DNA from 2 places in the Pseudoalteromonas sp. TP27 genome. Region 1 is predicted to be linked to the other one. Evidence: predicted binding sites of a transcription regulator. Region 1 holds the regulator's gene; the other holds the start of a gene.

Region 1 (14,010 bases):
CTATTAAAGTTTGGCTTAGTTGCAAGTTTCGCTATATTTCTAATTAATACCTTTTTCGATGAAATACTGCACTTAAGTTTAGAAAGTGCACCGGGTAATATTATTCATGCATTAGAAATTTTAGCTTGGATGTTCTTAGGCCTTTCGTGCACTTTAATTATTATTGCGGCAATTGATGCTCCATTTCAAAGTTATAATCATAACAAACAACTTAAAATGACAATGCAAGAGGTTAAAGATGAGTATAAAAACTCTGAAGGTGATCCACAAATAAAAGCGCGTATTAGGCAAACACAACGGCAAATGTCGCAAAACCGCATGATGCAAGACGTCCCAGATGCAGATGTTATTGTTACCAATCCAACTCATTACTCAGTGGCATTAAAATACGATACAGAGCGCGCAGGAGCGCCTATTGTAATTGCGAAAGGTATTGATGAAATGGCGATGCAAATTCGTAAAGTAGCAATAGGGAATGAAGTACCTATTTTAGAATCCCCCATGTTGACCCGAGCACTTTACCATACCGCTGAAGTTGGCGAACAAATACCGGATCAGTTATTCACTGCTGTAGCGCAAGTCTTAGCCTATGTATTTCAGCTTAAGCGCTTTAATAAAGGGCGCGGAAAACGGCCAACGAAGCTTAATAACAAGCTACCCATCCCAGATGCCTATAAATATTAAAACCGTTAACATAGTAACTTGGAATAGTTATTGCTAATTCAATACAGTGTCAATTTTTTGAAATTGTAGAATTATGAGTTTTAAAGCAGTATTACAACAACTTAACAGAGATAAAAAAGACTATGCCAAAGGGGTAGGTACTCCTTTGCTGGTGCTTGCTGCCTTAGGAATGGTGATTTTACCGTTACCGCCATTTTTACTCGATATTCTTTTCTCGTTTAATATTGCCCTCGCATTAGTGGTTTTACTCGTGACTGTTTACACGATGAAGCCGGTTGAGTTTGGTATATTCCCCTCTGTATTACTAATCGCTACGATTATGCGCTTAGCGCTCAATGTTGCCAGTACTCGAGTTGTATTACTTGAAGGTCATAATGGTGGTGATTCTGCTGGTAAAGTAATTGAAGCGTTTGGCTCAGTTGTTATTGGTGGTAACTACGCTGTTGGTTTGGTTGTATTTTTAATTCTGATCATTATTAACTTTGTAGTAATTACTAAAGGTGCTGGGCGTATATCTGAGGTATCTGCACGTTTCACCCTTGATGCAATGCCGGGTAAACAAATGGCAATTGACGCCGATTTAAATGCTGGTTTTATAAGTGCTGAGCAAGCGCGTGACCGCCGCGAGGAAGTAACCCGAGAAGCCGACTTTTATGGCTCAATGGATGGTGCGAGTAAATTTGTTAAAGGCGATGCCATTGCAGGTATTGTTATATTGATCATCAATATTGTTGGTGGTTTGTTTGTAGGTATGATTCAGCATAATTTGAGCTTTGGTGATGCTATGGAAGTATATACATTACTTACCATTGGTGATGGCTTAGTTGCTCAGCTCCCTTCTTTATTGCTTTCAATTGGTACAGCGATTGTTGTAACACGCCAAAATGAATCGCTCAATATGGGGGATCAATTCAAGAAACAACTTGGTAACGAAAAATCGCTCTTTATTGCTTCAGGTATTTTGATCATCATGGGGTTAGTGCCTGGCATGCCGCATTTTGCTTTTTTAAGTTTAGGTGCGTTACTAGGCTATTTAGCTTACTACACACAGCAAAGTAAATTAAAAGCCGCCGCTGCAGAGGCTGAGGAAGCAGCTAATGGTGGAAGCGCTGCAACGGGTGTTGCAAATAAACAAGAACAAAAAGAACTTGGTTGGGATGACGTTCAACAGGTTGATGTAATTGGATTAGAGGTAGGTTACAGATTAATTCCTTTAGTTGACCAATCACAGGGTGGTGAGTTACTTAATCGTATTAAAGGTGTACGTAAAAAGCTTTCTCAAGAACTTGGCTTTTTGGTGCCACCTGTACATATTCGCGATAATTTAGAGCTTGACCCTAATGCATACAGAATAACACTAATGGGTGTTTCAACGGGTGAGAGCGAGCTTAAACATGGCGACGAGCTAGCTATTAACCCAGGGCAAGTATTTGGTCCAATTAAAGGCGTTGACACTAAAGACCCTGCTTTTGGTCTTGATGCAGTATGGATTAAGCCAGATCAAAAAGATGAAGCGCAATCACTCGGTTATACCGTTGTCGATTCTGCCACGGTAGTTGCAACCCATATTAGCCAGTTATTAACCAACAGTGCAGCGTTATTACTTGGCCATGAAGAAGTTCAAAACTTGCTTGATATGCTTGCTAAAAGCCATCCTCGTTTAGTGGAAGGACTAGTACCCGATGTATTGCCATTAACTGTAATTGTAAAAGTACTGCAAAATTTATTGAATGAAGGGGTGGCTATTCGCGACATGCGCTCAATTGTTCAAACCCTTGTTGAATATGGTCCGCGTAGCCAAGACCCTGATGTATTAACGGCTGCGGTGCGTATTTCCCTGCGTAGATTAATTGTTCAAGATGCAGTGGGTATGTCATCAGAAATCCCTGTCATAACCTTGGCGCCTGAGTTGGAACAGATGTTGCATCAGTCATTACAAAATGCAGGTGATGAAGGTGCCGGTATTGAGCCAGGACTTGCAGAGCGGCTTCAAGTGTCATTGACACAAGCGCATCAAAATCAAGAAATGGCCGGTGAACCTTCTATATTACTAACGTCAGGAATGTTACGCACTGTATTATCTCGTTTTGTTAAGTACACCATTCCAGGATTGAGAGTGATGTCTTATCAAGAGGTACCAGATGAAAGACAGATCAAGATTGTTAGCTCTGTAGGCCAACAATAAGATTTTAACAGGGGTTAAACCATGAAGATTAAACGTTTTTTTGCTAAAGATATGCGCACAGCACTTAAAGAAGTTAAAGATGAGTTAGGTGTTGATGCGGTTATTATGTCAAATAAGAAGCTGGCTAACGGTGTAGAAATTGTAGCGGCAGTTGATTATGACAAAGCAGCCCCTAAAGTAGCAGCGCAACCACAACGTACTGCTGAGCCTCGTGCTCAAGCGTCACAGCAAAGTATGCATAATTTTATAAAGCCAGAGCCTCAGCGTGCCAAACCTGAGCCTCAAGCAAAAGTGGCTGACAGCTTACAAGCATTATTAGAGCGTCAATCACCGCGTCCACGTTCTCCTGAACTAGCATCTATGTTTTCACAATCGGGTATTGATACTACTGATAACTATCAAGAACCTGCTGCGCAGCCGCGTACTAAAAATATGTTTGCACGTGATGATGAAGCTCAGGCACGTCCACAAACTCAAGCAGATAGCTTAGGCTTTGATGATTTAGACCGTGACTTTGATGATTTAGATAGCCCGGTAACTGCTCGCCCACAAAATAAAAATAATGAAAGCGAAGAAATGACAAATATGCGTGAAGAAATGAACGCAATTCGTCAATTATTAGAACATCAAGTATCGGGTTTAATGCAGCAAGACATGGCACGTCGCGACCCAACTCGTGCTTGTATGGTTGACCGTTTGGTCGGCATGGGTATTGATAAAGAAGTCGCGCAACAAATGGCATGTTTCGTACCTGATGACGTATCTCGTCAACAAGGTTGGAAAGCATTGCTAACAATGGTTGAAGATCAAATGCAAACAACCAATAACGAAATACTTCGCCAAGGTGGTGTATATGCGTTAGTGGGTCCAACAGGTGTGGGCAAAACCACGACAGTTGCTAAGCTTGCAGCGTTAGGTGCACAAAAGTATGGTGCTGATAAAGTGGCTCTAATAACCACGGATACGTACAGGATTGGTGCTTATGAGCAGCTTGCAACTTACGGCCGTATTATTGGTTGTGGTGTAAAACAAGTTAAAGATGCTAATGAACTAGCTGAAGTTTTATATCATCTGCGTAATAAACGACTAGTATTAATTGATACCGCAGGTATGAGTCAACGAGATTTGCGCTTAACCGAGCAGTTAAACACGTTAATGCGTAACCAACGTGTAGATATTCGCAACTACCTAGTACTTAGTGCCACAGCACAAATTAATGTACTACAAGAAACTGTACGCCACTTTAAAAAAGTACAGTTAAGTGGCTGTATTTTCACTAAGTTAGATGAGTCATTAAGTTTAGGTGAAATTATTAGTATTGCGATTCAAAATCGTCTTCCAATAGGGTATCTTACTAATGGTCAACGAGTACCAGAAGATATTCGTGTTGCAAATGCTGAGAAACTAGTGAAAAAGGCTGAACAATTGTATTTAAAAAGAATAAAAGCACAAGATTCAAGGCATCAATCAGTGGCGTCAAGTTCAGTAGGGATGTATGATTAACACAGTATTAGATCAAGCAAGCGGCCTGCGAAAAATGAGTCAGAACAATAACAATGGCGTAAAAGTTATTGCTGTTACCGGTGGTAAAGGCGGAGTAGGGAAAACAAATGTTTCTCTAAATACTGCTATAGCATTAGGGCAGCAAGGTAATAGAGTGTTAGTACTGGATGCCGACTTAGGTTTAGCAAACTGTGATGTTATGCTTGGTTTGCGTGTTGAGCGCAATTTATCACACGTTTTGTCTGGTGAATGCGAGCTTGACGAAATTTTAGTTGAAGGCCCAGCAGGTATTAAAATTGTACCTGCTACCTCAGGTTCGCAAAGTATGGTTGAACTATCGCCACCTGAGCATGCAGGGCTAATTCGTGCATTTAGCGAATTGAATACCGAATTTGATATTTTGATAGTAGATACAGCCGCTGGTATTTCAGACATGGTGCTGAGCTTTTCGCGCGCAGCACAAGATGTAATGGTTGTAGTGTGCGATGAACCAACATCAATCACAGATGCTTATGCACTTATTAAAGTATTAAGCCGTGAACATGGTGTTTATAAGTTCAAAATTGTTGCCAATATGGTCCGTAGTATGCGTGAAGGCACTGAATTGTTTGCAAAGCTATCTAAAGTAACCGATCGCTTTTTAGATGTGTCGATGGAACTAGTAGCAACGGTTCCTTATGACGAAAATATGCGCAAAGCAACGCGTCGTCAAAAAGTGATTGTAGAACTTTTTCCAAATTCGCCAGCCGCTCTTGCTTTTAAAGCGTTGGCAACCAAAGCAGTTAAATGGCCAATACCAAACCAACCATCTGGTCATTTAGAGTTTTTCATTGAGAAGCTAGTAAACGGCTAATTATGACAACATTGGTGAATAGAGCTATGGGATATCAATCAACACAAAATTTAAATGTGATTGTTGAGAAGCATGCATCACTTGTCAAAAAGGTGGCGTGTCATCTAATTGCTCGATTACCCCCTAGCGTTCAACTTGATGATTTAATTCAATCAGGAATGATAGGTTTAATAGAAGCTTCAAAAAACTTTGATGCAACAAAAGGCGCAAGCTTTGAAACTTTTGCTGGTATTCGTATTCGCGGAGCTATGCTTGATGAAATGCGCCGTGGTGATTGGGCTCCTCGTTCAGTACATCGCAAAAGCCGGCAAGTTGCAGAGGCAATTACTGAGCTTGAAAGTAGTCTCAATCGTGAACCAACGAATACAGAAGTTGCTGAAAAACTTGAAATTTCGCTTAATGAATACCATCATATTTTAAGTGATGTAAATTCTAGTAAAGTATTAGGTATTGAAGACCTTGGGATAGATGAGGATGTTATTACTCCCATTGACCAGGATTTTGCACTAGATAGACCTTTTAATAATGTAAAAAAAGATCGGTTTAATGCATCTTTACTAAGTGCAATTAAGTCACTACCGGAGCGTGATGCAATGGTGCTCTCTTTGTACTACAACGATGAAATGAATTTAAAAGAAATAGGACATATACTCGATGTAAGTGAATCGCGTGTAAGTCAGATACATGGTCAGGCGATGATTAAGCTCAAGGCTAAAATCAATGACTGGATAAATTAGTAGTAAGTAAACACAGGTTAAGACCTCACTGGAGGATGTTTTGGATAAAAACATGAAAATTCTTGTAGTTGATGATTTTTCAACAATGAGAAGAATTATAAAAAATTTGTTACGTGATTTAGGTTTCACTAACGTTCAAGAAGCTGATGATGGTTCTACAGCTTTGCCTATGCTACAAAATCAGGTATTCGATTTTGTGGTTACTGATTGGAATATGCCAGGAATGCAAGGCATTGATCTTCTAAGAGCAATTCGTGCGGATGATAAGTTAAAACACATTCCCGTATTGATGGTAACAGCAGAAGCTAAAAAAGAACAAATAATAGCAGCAGCGCAAGCTGGTGTTAATGGTTATATTGTTAAGCCATTTACGGCTGGAACATTAAAAACTAAATTAGAAAAAGTATTTGAACGTTTAGGCTAAATGATAAGGGAGAGGCTTATGCCAGCACCTGCTGCGCCTCAAATAACGTTAGAACAAGCTCGTCAACTCGTTGTTTTTTTAGAGAATAATGAACAAGATAAAGCCAATCAGTTAATTTTAGAGAGCGCTTCCAAAGAGCACTCCGAATTATTTGCTGAAGTTGGGAAATTGACTCGTCAATTGCATGACTCACTAAAAGGATTTGAGCTTGATACTCGTTTGGCTAATTTAACTACAGATGCCATTCCAGATGCTAAAAAGCGACTTAATTATGTTATAGAAATGACAGAAAATGCCGCTAATAAAACAATGGATGCAGTGGAAGCGAGCCTTCCTATAGCCCAACAATTAGCAGATGAAATATCCCATATCAAACCGACATGGGATCGTTTAATGAGCCGCGAAATTCAGTTGGGTGAGTTTAAATCGTTGTGCCATAGTATTGATAAATTTATGAATAACTCTCATCATAAAACGGATGAGCTTCAGAGCTTAATGACTAATGTATTAATGGCTCAAGACTATCAAGATTTAACGGGGCAAGTTATCCGTCGGGTTATTGATCTTGTTAGAGAAGTAGAAGAAAGCTTACTTCATCTTTTAACAGCATTTGCTGCTCAAGATGACAGCCCAGTAGAGATAACAGAGCAACAAAAAATAGAAGAACCAGTTGTTACACAAACTTTAGCAGGTCCAGAAGGCCCTATTATTGATAAAGAGTCGCGTAATGATGTTGTATCTGATCAAGATGAAGTCGATGATCTTTTATCAAGTTTGGGCTTCTAAGAGGAGAGTTACTGCATGTTTGAAGTCGATGAAGATATTTTACAAGACTTTCTCGTAGAGGCAGGAGAAATCCTAGAGCTTTTATCTGAACAGTTGGTTGAACTGGAAAATAATCCAGAAGATACAGAGTTACTAAACGCTATATTTAGAGGCTTTCACACTGTAAAAGGTGGGGCAGGCTTTTTAGCTATGACAGAACTTGTTGATGCTTGTCATGGTGCTGAAAACGTATTTGATTTATTACGTCAAGGCGTGCGGACGGTCAATTCAGAGTTAATGGATGTTATTTTACAAGCGCTCGACACCATTAATGAAATGTTCGCGACTATCCAAAATAGGGATAAGCCAGAACCTGCAGATCCTGAATTACTTCATACCCTTCACATTTTAGGTCTACCTCCAACAGAAGATGAGCTTAACGGTGTATCTTCGAACAATGAAGTTGAACAACCTCAAAACGAAGTAGTTGATACGCCCATAGTTGATGACGAAGATCCGTTTGCATTTGATGAACTATTTAGCGGAACGCCTTCGGTTAGCGATGCTGAAATTGATGAAATAACTGAAGACGAATTTGAAAACTTACTGGATGAACTACACGGTAAAGGACAAGGTCCTGTAATTGAGAAGCCAGTAGCAAGCAGTAATGACTTTAATGGTGACATTACGGATGATGAATTTGACAGCTTATTAGATGAGTTACATGGAGTCGGCAGTTTTGGTGATGTTGCTAGTAAAGCACCTATAGAACCAGCAAAACCAGACTCAAGCCCGGTTAATTCATCAGATGATGAAATTAGTGATGACGAGTTTGAAGCACTCCTTGATGAACTTCATGGTAAAGGCACTGCACCTAAATCAATAGAAAGCACGCCAGCTGTGAATCAGCCCAATATTCCTGCAACACCAGTTGCTAAAGCTAGTGAGCCTGTAAAAAAACCAGAGTCTGCGAAAGCACCTGTTTCTAAACCGGTAGAAAAGCCTGTTGTGAAAGCAGCACCCGCAGCGGCAAAAAAATCAGCGCCGCCAGCAGCAGAAACTACCGTTCGTGTAGATACAAAACGACTTGACCAAATTATGAATATGGTTGGTGAGTTAGTCCTTGTGCGAAACCGCTTGGTTAGTTTAGCGACTAACTCAGACAGTGAAGCGATGGGTAAAGCAATCTCTAACTTAGATGTAGTGACTGCGGATATTCAAGGCGCAGTTATGCAAACGCGAATGCAACCAATTAAGAAGGTATTTGGTCGTTTCCCTCGCGTGGTACGTGATTTAGCGCGCAGCTTAAACAAAGATATTGACTTAAAGCTTGTAGGTGAAGAAACTGATTTAGATAAAAATTTGGTGGAAGCACTTGCTGATCCACTTGTGCATTTAGTTCGAAATTCTGTTGACCATGGTATTGAAATGCCCGCTGTTCGTGAGGCCGCAGGTAAGCCTAGAACAGGTAATGTTACTCTATCAGCGTCCCAAGAAGGCGATCATATTTTGCTAACCATTAAAGATGATGGCGCTGGTATGGATGCTGAAAAGCTGAAAAAAATAGCAATTAGTAAAGGCGTGCTCGATCACGACCAAGCAAGTCGACTTTCTGACAGCGAAGCGTATAACTTGATTTTTGCACCCGGCTTTTCTACAAAAGAAGAGATATCTGATATTTCAGGTCGTGGTGTAGGAATGGACGTGGTGAAAACTAAAATCACCCAACTGAACGGTTCAGTAAGTATTCAATCTGAGTTAGGCGTAGGTACTATTTTAGAAATAAAAGTACCACTTACCTTGGCTATATTACCTACCTTAATGGTGATTGTTGGCGCACAAACATTTGCGTTACCACTTGCAGGGGTTAGTGAAATATTCAACTTAGATTTAACTAAGACAAATGTGGTTGATGGGCAATTAACAATTATTGTGCGCAAAAAGGCAATACCGTTATTTTACCTTGAGCACTGGTTAGTAAAAGGCTCAGATCGTTCGCAGCGAAAGTCAAAAGGCCACGTAGTTATTGTTCAAATTGGTACACAGCAAGTTGGTTTTGTTGTTGACTCATTAATTGGTCAAGAAGAAGTAGTTATTAAACCTCTCGATGCGTTATTACAAGGTACGCCAGGTATGGCAGGCGCTACAATTACTTCGGACGGTGGAATTGCACTAATTTTAGATGTTCCAAATATGTTAAAACATTACGCTGGCTAACAATAAAGTAGGTATATATAAAATATATACCTACGAATAAATTTAATAAGAGAACTAAATGGCCGTAAAAGTTTTAGTTGTTGATGATTCTAGCTTTTTTCGCCGTAGGGTAAGCGAAATTCTTGAGCAAGATAGCGACATACACGTTATAGGTTTTGCTGTGAATGGCAGAGAAGCTGTTGAAAAAGCAGCTCAGCTACGTCCAGATGTGATTACTATGGATGTCGAAATGCCTGTGCTTGATGGTATTAGCGCAGTTAAAGAGATAATGGCGAGTAATCCAACGCCTATCTTAATGTTTTCATCACTAACACGTGATGGCGCAACAGCAACGTTTGATGCACTAGATGCTGGAGCAATGGATTTTTTACCGAAAAAATTTGAAGACATCGCTCGAAATAATGAAGACGCTATAAAGCTTTTGCAAAATAAAGTAAAAGATATAGGGCGAAGACGTTTACCACGAACATTTAGAGTTCCAACACCGCCTAAGTCAGTAATTCCAACTAAACTAACAACAAGTTCACTTTCGCAAAGAACAAGCACATTAACGCCTTCCATAAAACAGCCTGATAGAAGCTTTCAAAGAGCAGCCCCTACAACATCATCAGGTTCAAATATCAGCTCAATGCGAGCAAGTGGTAAACAATATCAGCTTGTTGCTATTGGTACTTCTACAGGTGGGCCTGTTGCGCTGCAAACTATACTGACTCAATTACCAGCTAATTTTCCTCACCCGATTTTACTTATTCAGCATATGCCAGCTGCATTTACACCTGCATTCGCAGCGCGCTTAAATGGTTTGTGCCAAATAAAAGTTAAAGAAGCACAACAAGGTGACCGCTTACAACCTGGAACTGCTTATTTAGCGCCAGGTGGACAGCAGATGATGGTAGAAGGGCGTGGAGCAAATAGAACTCTGCGCGTATTTGAAGATCATAGCGAGAGAATAAGCTATAAGCCGAGTGTAGATGTAACTTTTGCCAGTGCAGCAAAAACGTATCAAGGCGATGTGCTTGCTATTGTTTTAACAGGTATGGGCGCTGATGGACGCGATGGTGCAAGAATGTTAAAACAAATGGGTGCAACTATTTGGGCACAAGATGAGAAAAGCTGTGTTGTTTATGGAATGCCTCAAGCCATTGCTAATGCGGGGCTTTCGAGTGAAAGTTTAGCATTGAGTGATGTTGCGGCACGGATAAAGAGAGAGGTGGGTTGTGGATAAGCTCTCAATATTCGGGCTATTTGTGGCATTGGGTGCAATAGGACTAGGTTACTCTTTAGAAGGTGGCGTTGTTTCTGCTTTATTTAATGGTCCTGCGCTTATTATTGTATTAGGCGGCACGCTTGGTGCTGTGATGTTGCAAACATCAGCAAGTACCTTTAAAAAAATGCTAAATATGAGTTCGTGGGCTTTTGTTGCGCCACAATACGATATTGAAGACGCAATAGAGCAAGTTAAACGATGGTCTCATAAAGCGCGTCAAGAAGGTTATTTAGCGCTTGAAAATGAAGCGCTGGCTCACCCAGATGCGTATGCTGCAAAAGGTTTAAGCTTACTTGTAGATGGCTGCTCAGAGCAAAAACTGCGTGACACACTTGAGATTGATTTACTGCTAGAACGTGATCGTTTACTTGAAGCTGCGCGTGTTTATGAAGCAATGGGAGGCTACAGTCCTACCATTGGAATTTTAGGTGCCGTGCTTGGTTTAATACAGGCAATGTCGTTTATTACCGACCCGCAAATGCTTGGTGCAGGCGTTGCAGCGGCATTTATTGCGACCATTTATGGTGTTGGCTTAGCTAATTTATTGTTTTTACCTATGGCAAATAAGTTAAAGCAGCGTGTAGAGCAAAAAATGCTTTACCATGAAATGTTTGCTGAAGGGATTATCGCAATAAGCGTTGGCGAAAGCCCAGTAAATATAGAATTAAAGCTTGAAGCCTACCGCGTAGAGCGTCCTAATTTAGTGAACGAATAAGATGTTACGCCGACGACTTCGTCATTCTGATCCTAAAAGCCAACATACAGAGCGTTGGCTTGTATCGTATGCCGATTACATGACCATTATGTTTGCCTTTTTTGTAGTGCTGTATGCAATAGCGATTAACAAAGAAGAGCAATTTCAAATACTCTCAGACTCCCTCGAACATGTTTTTGATAAATCAGCCCGCCAGCACTCTGGTCAAGGTGAAGGCGTCAATGGTAATGGGATATTGACCGATAGAGTGACACCTGAACAAGAAGTTCTTTACGGCGAAAGTATTTTAAAAGAAGAACAAGGCCCAGAACTACTCGACGGTCAAAGTGATACAAGTAACATACAGCAAAAATATCTAGGAAAGCCTCTCGACAGCTTACTAACTAAATTACAGTCAGCGCTTATTGATGAAATTCGCGATGGAGAAGCTAGTTTAGAGCTAAACCAAGATTGGCTGATTATAGAACTAAGCTCAGGCATGCTATTTTCAAGTGGTAGCTCAGTGGCACACTCTAGGGCAAAACAAGTCGTCAAAATTGTTAAAGATATTATTGATCCAGTAGATAACTATGTAAGAGTTCGTGGCTATACTGATGATGAAAGTATTCGTAATGAAATATTTCGCTCAAATTGGGAACTCTCTGTAGCTAGAGCTACGTCTATTTTAGTAGAACTTGAAGCATTAGGTATTAATTCTGCCAGAATGGCGATAGAAGGTTATGGCCAATACTCACCTTTTGCAAGTAACGAATCAGAGCAAGGGCGAGCAGAGAATCGTAAAGTTGTTATTGCACTTTCTAAGTATGGGCTACCGCCAAAAAAAGATGTTGGAAGTGATGAGCAATCTGATGAGTCATTAGTGGCTAAGCCTGAAATTGAACTACCTTCAGATGACGATACAATAAAAATAATTCGTTTGCCCCATGGTGGTATTCGCATAACAACGCGCAATGAACAGTAATTAGGATGTAATGTGAAGATTTGGACTGTCGCTAATCAAAAGGGGGGAGTTGGTAAAACAACGACCGCAGTGAGCCTTGCTGGTATTTTGGCCTTGCAAGGTAAGCGTGTGCTGCTTATAGATACAGATCCTCATGCATCACTCACTTATTACTTTGGCATTGACTCAGAAGATTTAGAAGTCAGTGTGTACGATATTTTTGCACGCGGTACAAGCATGCAAAGTGAAGAAATACTTCAAGCTTTATGCCCATCAACACTTGAAAATCTAGATATTTTACCCGCAACGATGGCGATAGCCACGCTTGATAGAAGTATGGGTAATAAAACAGGCATGGGGTTAATACTAAAAAAAGCGCTTGCAAAAATAAGCGAACATTATGATTATGCAATTTTAGATTGCCCCCCGGTTCTAGGAGTGTTGATGGTGAATGCGCTTGCAGCAAGCGAGCGGATTTTAGTGCCAGTGCAAACTGAATTTTTAGCACTTAAAGGCCTTGATAGAATGATGCGTACTATGGAGTTAATGCAAACCTCTCAAGCGAAAAATTATCAATATACTATAATTCCTACTATGTACGACAAACGAACTAAAGCATCGCTAGAAGCATATAAAACGCTGCAAAATACATATGGTGATAAAGTTTGGCCTGGTGTAATACCGGTAGATACCAAATTTAGAGATGCAAGCTTTGCACAAAAAGTGCCTGTAGAGTATTGTCCTCGCTCGCGTGGTGTGTACGCATATAAAGCACTGCTAGAATATTTAATTGAACAAGGTTAATGAATGAGTAAGCAATTGTTTGCTAATGAAAAAGTAATGAAACAATACCTAGGGGCTTTGTTGTGTGAAGACGAGCCTGTAGATGACCTTGAGCCTGTTGCAAAATTACTTGAGAAAATTCCAGACGATTCACAGCAAGAGTGCATTCATTTAAAACCTAAAGAACAGATTAAAGCGGCAGAAAAAATATTTGATAAAGACTTGCTTAATGCTGAAATTGAGCCAATAGTTGAACCAATTCATGAGGCTGAAGAAGTTAATAAAGCCGGAGATGATGAAGTAATAAAACCGATATATAATGCTATAGAAACACCTGAACCACAGATTGTAACCAATTGTCAGCCTGACTATTTTGAAGGCGAATTTCAGGCATTATTTTTTGAAGTAGCAGGTTTAACCCTTGCAGTACCATTAAAGGCACTCGGCGGTATCCATCAATTAGGTGAAGTAAATCATTTATTTGGTAAGCCAAAGTGGTTTAAAGGCGTTATGCTCAATAGAGATGAAAAGTTTAATGTTGTTGACACGGCACGCTGGGTAATGCCAGAAAAGTATGATGACAAATTAGAAGCGTCTTTAGATTACCAATATTTAATTACCTTAGGTGATAGTCAGTGGGGTTTATTGGCTGAAAAGTTGATAAATAACATTACATTGAGTAAAGAAGATGTAAAATGGCGTACAAATAAAAGTAAGCGGCCATGGCTTGCTGGTGTTATAAAAGAAAAAATGTGTGCTTTAATAGACGTTGATAATTTAAATATATTATTAAAGAAAGGCTTAGATAGCCGTCAGAAGTAATGACCATTACGGGGTAATAGCATGAGTCAAGATAAATTACTGTCAGCAAATAAAAATGCAGATAATAATGATGAAATTTTACAATGGGTTACGTTTAAGTTAGAAGAAGAAACTT
Region 2 (5,084 bases), on a different contig from region 1:
GAAAAAACAGTCGCTGCGGTCATATTTGCTATACGTTGATAACCAGGGAACTCAGTTTCTTTTGCTAAATCAATAAGACGGGTCGTAAAAAAAGCTGCAAAAATAGCAATCAAGATAGACATTGAAACTAAAACAGGATCATAAACGCCATTAATAATTAAGCTTGGATCTTGGTCAGTAATGAAAAAAGCTGATAACATAATGGCTCAAAATATAGTCTTTATTGCATAAGTTTAATCTAATTTACTAATAAATAAACTTTTAATTAAGTTAACCGTCTAAAATAATGTCTTTATAACTTTATACTACTTTTTAATCAGCAATTATTGTTTTTCTAAATCTGTTTTTTTGTTTTAATATCACAGATTTTATAATGTTAAGTTTTAATACGCCTGTTTTTAGCCTACGCAGGGTTGAGTTATAATAAAAATTTTATGAGAAATTGAGTGTTTGAATATAAGTTAAAGAAAAGTGTTAGGCGCAAAACAGTTGCTATAAAAGTACACAATCAAAAGGTAACTGTGTATGCACCACATTTTGTCGCAAAAAAGCAAATTGACACTTGGCTGTTTGACAAACAAGAGTGGGTTGCAGAGCAATTAAAAAAGCAATTTTTAATTGAGGACACTAAGCAATATCCTTTTGAGTCTAAAAAAATCAGTGTTTTTTCAGAAACTATTTATTTGAAACTGGACTCAGGCCAAGATTCCAAAGTAACCCAGTATGATGACTACTTGCTCATTACACTATCCCCTCGAGTTAAAAACACTTCTCAAAAGTATCAACAGCTATTAGAGACTTATCTAAAAGAGCAGCTTATTGCTTATATAGAAATGCGTTTAGCGTATTTTTGCACTCAGATGAATGAAGAGCTACCGGACGATCTAAAAATAGGGGTTTATAAGCGAAAGTGGGGGAGTTGTAATAGTAAGCGAGAACTCACTTTTAATTTGCATCTTATCGGTGCTCCTTATCATGCTATAGATTATGTGATTGTTCATGAACTTGCTCATTTAAAGTATTTGAACCATAGCAAAGCTTTTTGGCAACGAGTAGAGGCATTTTTCCCCGATTACAAAGCATCCTCTAATTGGTTAAAACAAAATGGTATGAGTTTGCAGTGGGTGTTTTGATACTGCGGAATATAGGAATATAGGAATATAGGAATATAGGAATATAGGAATATAGGAATATAGGAATATAGGAATATAGGAATAGTAGAGAAGTGGTGGAGGGAGCTGGATTCGAACCAGCGAAGGCTGAGCCGTCAGATTTACAGTCTGATCCCTTTGGCCGCTCGGGAACCCCTCCACACTAATTTTATTGCATTTGGCCCCACTTAACTTAGCGGTAAGAAAAGTGGTGGAGGGAGCTGGATTCGAACCAGCGAAGGCTGAGCCGTCAGATTTACAGTCTGATCCCTTTGGCCGCTCGGGAACCCCTCCAATGCAACGGCGCTGATAATAGCAAATTGCGTATTTAAGTAAAGAAAAAAGCTAAAGAAAATTGAAATAAAGCCGATAAATATCTATCAGTTACCACAATCGGCTAAAGACTATGCAAATAGATGATTTGTTAATCACAGAGAGTCAGTTAAACAGTCGACTCAATAATAGTGTGCATGAAAATCGTCGTGGCGAATTTTCACTATTATTAGCAATGTTGTCACATGACGCACTCGACTTTAGTCAATTTCATTTACCAAAAACTGAAATAGATAATTTAGTTATAGAAGAAGAGGTATTAAGAAAGCAATTTGGCGCAGGCCCAAAACAACTTTTAGCCTCTGATGAATATAATATGTTGGTTGGACAATTCAATGCTGCATTAATATCTCAAGAAGGAGAGCGTAGCGGCATGACGAGCATTAAGCTAATACAATGCTTAAACCCTGAACCGCTTGCGATTAGAAATGATGCTAAGCATATTCCACTTAATATAATAGATAACTGTGAACTTGCTGTTCGAAGAAGGATTAAAAGCGAACAAACGCAATTAGCTAATCCACCAATAGATGCAGCAGCTTTTTATGACAGCCTTAATAATGATGCAATACATCAACCACTTCAGCTTATTGCGGTGTGATATATGATTGTAATAATCATCAGTTAATATATGCTTTATAACGGGTCTGCTTTATATATTTGCTAATAATTGATTTAATGAAAAAAAAGCATCCAAAAATTAAATGCAGTTGCTATAATGGCGTCAAATGGTATGACATGAAATGCCATTATCATTAAACCAAGGTAATTAGGAACGTAATGAAGAAAACATTCACGCTAAATCACGAGAAAATCAAATACCCTCGTATGGTTGATGCTGCAAAGCACGAAGTGAAAAAATATTTGAAAAGAGAGCGTAATAAAACGCTACCTGAAGATGCTGACTATTGGGCATTTGACTGTAAGTTTGGTAATACAGCTGAAGATGCGCAAGTTGTGCACGTTGCTGAATTAAGTAACCAAATTGGCGAAATTGAAAAGCAAGGTTTGACCTCTTTCTATGTAGAGATTTTAGCTCGACCTGCTCAGCGTCAACAGTTAGATTTAGATGATGACGAATAATACTTAATTTAATTAAGTATTAGAAGTTATAAAAATGAGCCCAAGTGGCTCATTTTTTGTTTTTATACTTTAAAAGTTTTCGATGGACTAATTCTTATTGGTAATTAAGTAGCAACTACTTTATTAACATTTGCACAACAAAACATAGTGCTATAGGGTGTATTTAATTAATAAAATAAAATAGTTGTATCATGCCGATAAATTACTCTGACCATCAATTAAAATTAAGTTTGAAGAACTCTAAAGTACTTGTAGTTGACGATCAGTTATTAAGCTTAATTGTATTAAGAAAAATATTATCTGAGCATTTTAATGTTGTAACCGCTGGAAGTGGTGAAGAGGCGATTGAAATTTGTAATGTAGACGTACCCGATATAGTACTGCTCGATATTAATATGGGTGGAATGAGCGGTATTGAAACATGCTTAAAATTAAAAAATAATACTGAAACACAAGATATCCCGGTTATTTTTGTTACATCATTTGAAAATGAAGAAGAAGAGTGCTGGGAAGCTGGAGCTGTTGATTTTATTAAAAAGCCAATTAATACAGAAACATTATTTAGGCGAGTTCGTGCACATATAACATTAAAATTACAGCACGACTTACTCAATCAAAAAGTATTTTTAGATGATTTAACTAAAGTGTTTAATCGGCGCTATTTTGATGCACACTTTAGTAAAATGGAGCGAAGTGCCTTACGAGAAAAAGTCGACTATGCACTATTACTTATCGATATAGATTACTTTAAGCAATACAACGATATTTATGGTCATGTGCAAGGTGATACGGTATTAAACCTTGTTGCACAAACTATTACTAATAGTTTGCAAAGGCCAACAGATTTTGTAGCGCGTTATGGCGGCGAAGAGTTTGTAGTTGTTTTACCTCATACAAGCACTGAAGGTGCAATTTGTGTTGCCGATAAAATCAAAAAAAATATAATCGACTTAAAAATCCTTCATAAATATTCAGAGTACGGGTTTGTTACCATTAGTATTGGCGGTTCAACTTTACAACCTTACGAAAGTAACAAAAATACGTTGCAGATCGCAGACGAAAAAATGTATGAGTCTAAAACACAAGGGCGTAACAAAGTGTGCTTTTAAGCTTAGCGAGCCAATAAGACTAGGGCGTGTTGACCTTTCGTGATTAATTTTGCAGCTGTATGTTTGGTTTTTAGGCAAGGCAGAGCCTATGTAGTGTGGTTATTCCCCATAAATAGGCGATAACGCAGCAAAAATGCCAAACATGCGCTGCCCTTTGGGTTCTTTATAGGGGCGATTAACTCTTTGTTGCTCGGTTTTTACTTAGCCCACTAGGTTACAAACCTCGCGCCGCGATTAAATCGTCCCTAGATTGAACAAATTTCAATCCACAAAGTTCAATACGCCCTAGGTGATACTTAAAAACACTTTGTAGGTAATAAATGATCAAATAAAATTATTACACGCTATGGCATTTTTTATATTTTTTAGTGCTACCGCACGGGCAATCATCATTTCTGCCCACTTTAATATCTTCAACTGGGTATATAGCACCATCTAAATAACGCCATTTGGAATTTTCTTTAATAAACTGCGATTTTTCGTGAAGTTCACAAAATAAGTTTTGATAAAAATATTGGGCTTTAAATTCTACATTGCCAGTGTCTTCATCATAGCTTGAACTAATTACATCAAGATTGATAAATCGACAACTGTTAGCAAAATCATTGATTTCTTTAACAGGGTTTTCAGCTTGTTTTTCTTCAGCGTAGGTTTGATAAACATATTTTGCATTTTTAATAACATAAGCACTAAATCGTGAGCGCATAAGTTGTTCTGGAGTGTCAGCTTGCTTAACATATAAGTGAAGCGGCTCGCAGCAATTGGCATAATCGTGCCCACTGCTGCAAAAACATAATGTGGTATTGAGTGAGGTCATAATAATAATACAGAGTCTAAAACATTAGTTTAACAAGCTTGTTGGGCGAGTGGTATCTCTGTTGTTTGAGCATTTTTAGTAAAACAGTATAGTTTTGTATTCGTTTTGCTCAAATCGAACGATAGATTAGTAAGTAATTGGTTATTAACTATATCGGTCCAGGTAATTACTGCTGCAAAATTTCCGTTATGTAATGCAGAATTTAATACGTACTCTAAATTTACTAGGTGTTTTTGCCTAATTACTAAGAGTTTACTTGTATCAATTGAGCATGAATCAAGTAAAGCTTTACTCGGTACATGGTCTGGAGCAATTAATAACGTCCAAGCATTAGAACTATTGTATTGGTGTAATACTTTTAAAAGCTCAAAGGTCGCTGAAATTTCATCTTCAATTTGAATCAAATTTACGCAATCGCTTTGTTCATCTTGTTGGTAACTTTTAACTGTTCTTACGGTAATAGTCTGTAACATAATTTCACTCACTGGGTTTTTATACAGTATTCATATACAGTAGTTTATACAGTGCTTTCGTGCAAGCATTTTATGCTATTTATTTGTACAGTTATTCAGCTTTTAATCATTTATTTTT

What was found. Region 1 encodes FliA, which starts transcription of late flagellar genes. Its sites were predicted from a motif close to CTAAAGNTNNNNNNNNNNNNGCCGATA; they were not measured.
Region 2: PX700_RS01825 (VC2046/SO_2500 family protein) is a predicted target of FliA. The motif match lies at 1,497-1,523, and genes of this name have one in related genera.

The regions. Positions count from the first base shown of each region.
Region 1 covers NZ_JARDAK010000005.1:164,087-178,096, forward strand. Annotated here, with positions in the region: gene flhB (flagellar biosynthesis protein FlhB) at 1-684, shown strand, start outside; gene flhA (flagellar biosynthesis protein FlhA) at 758-2,869, shown strand; gene flhF (flagellar biosynthesis protein FlhF) at 2,891-4,372, shown strand; gene PX700_RS08505 (MinD/ParA family ATP-binding protein) at 4,365-5,225, shown strand; gene PX700_RS08510 (RNA polymerase sigma factor FliA) at 5,252-5,962, shown strand; gene cheY (chemotaxis response regulator CheY) at 6,003-6,386, shown strand; gene PX700_RS08520 (protein phosphatase CheZ) at 6,405-7,172, shown strand; gene PX700_RS08525 (chemotaxis protein CheA) at 7,188-9,368, shown strand; gene PX700_RS08530 (protein-glutamate methylesterase/protein-glutamine glutaminase) at 9,427-10,593, shown strand; gene PX700_RS08535 (flagellar motor protein) at 10,586-11,350, shown strand; gene PX700_RS08540 (flagellar motor protein MotB) at 11,352-12,311, shown strand; gene PX700_RS08545 (ParA family protein) at 12,324-13,094, shown strand; gene PX700_RS08550 (chemotaxis protein CheW) at 13,098-13,895, shown strand; gene PX700_RS08555 (chemotaxis protein CheW) at 13,917-14,010, shown strand, end outside.
Region 2 covers NZ_JARDAK010000001.1:407,887-412,970, reverse strand. Annotated here, with positions in the region: gene PX700_RS01845 (MHYT domain-containing protein) at 1-200, opposite strand, end outside; gene PX700_RS01840 (M48 family metallopeptidase) at 447-1,133, shown strand; tRNA gene PX700_RS01835 (tRNA-Tyr) at 1,227-1,311, opposite strand; tRNA gene PX700_RS01830 (tRNA-Tyr) at 1,361-1,445, opposite strand; gene PX700_RS01825 (VC2046/SO_2500 family protein) at 1,558-2,085, shown strand; gene PX700_RS01820 (DUF6172 family protein) at 2,265-2,567, shown strand; gene PX700_RS01815 (diguanylate cyclase) at 2,759-3,676, shown strand; gene PX700_RS01810 (YchJ family protein) at 4,014-4,493, opposite strand; gene PX700_RS01805 (SulA-like leucine-rich domain-containing protein) at 4,523-4,966, opposite strand.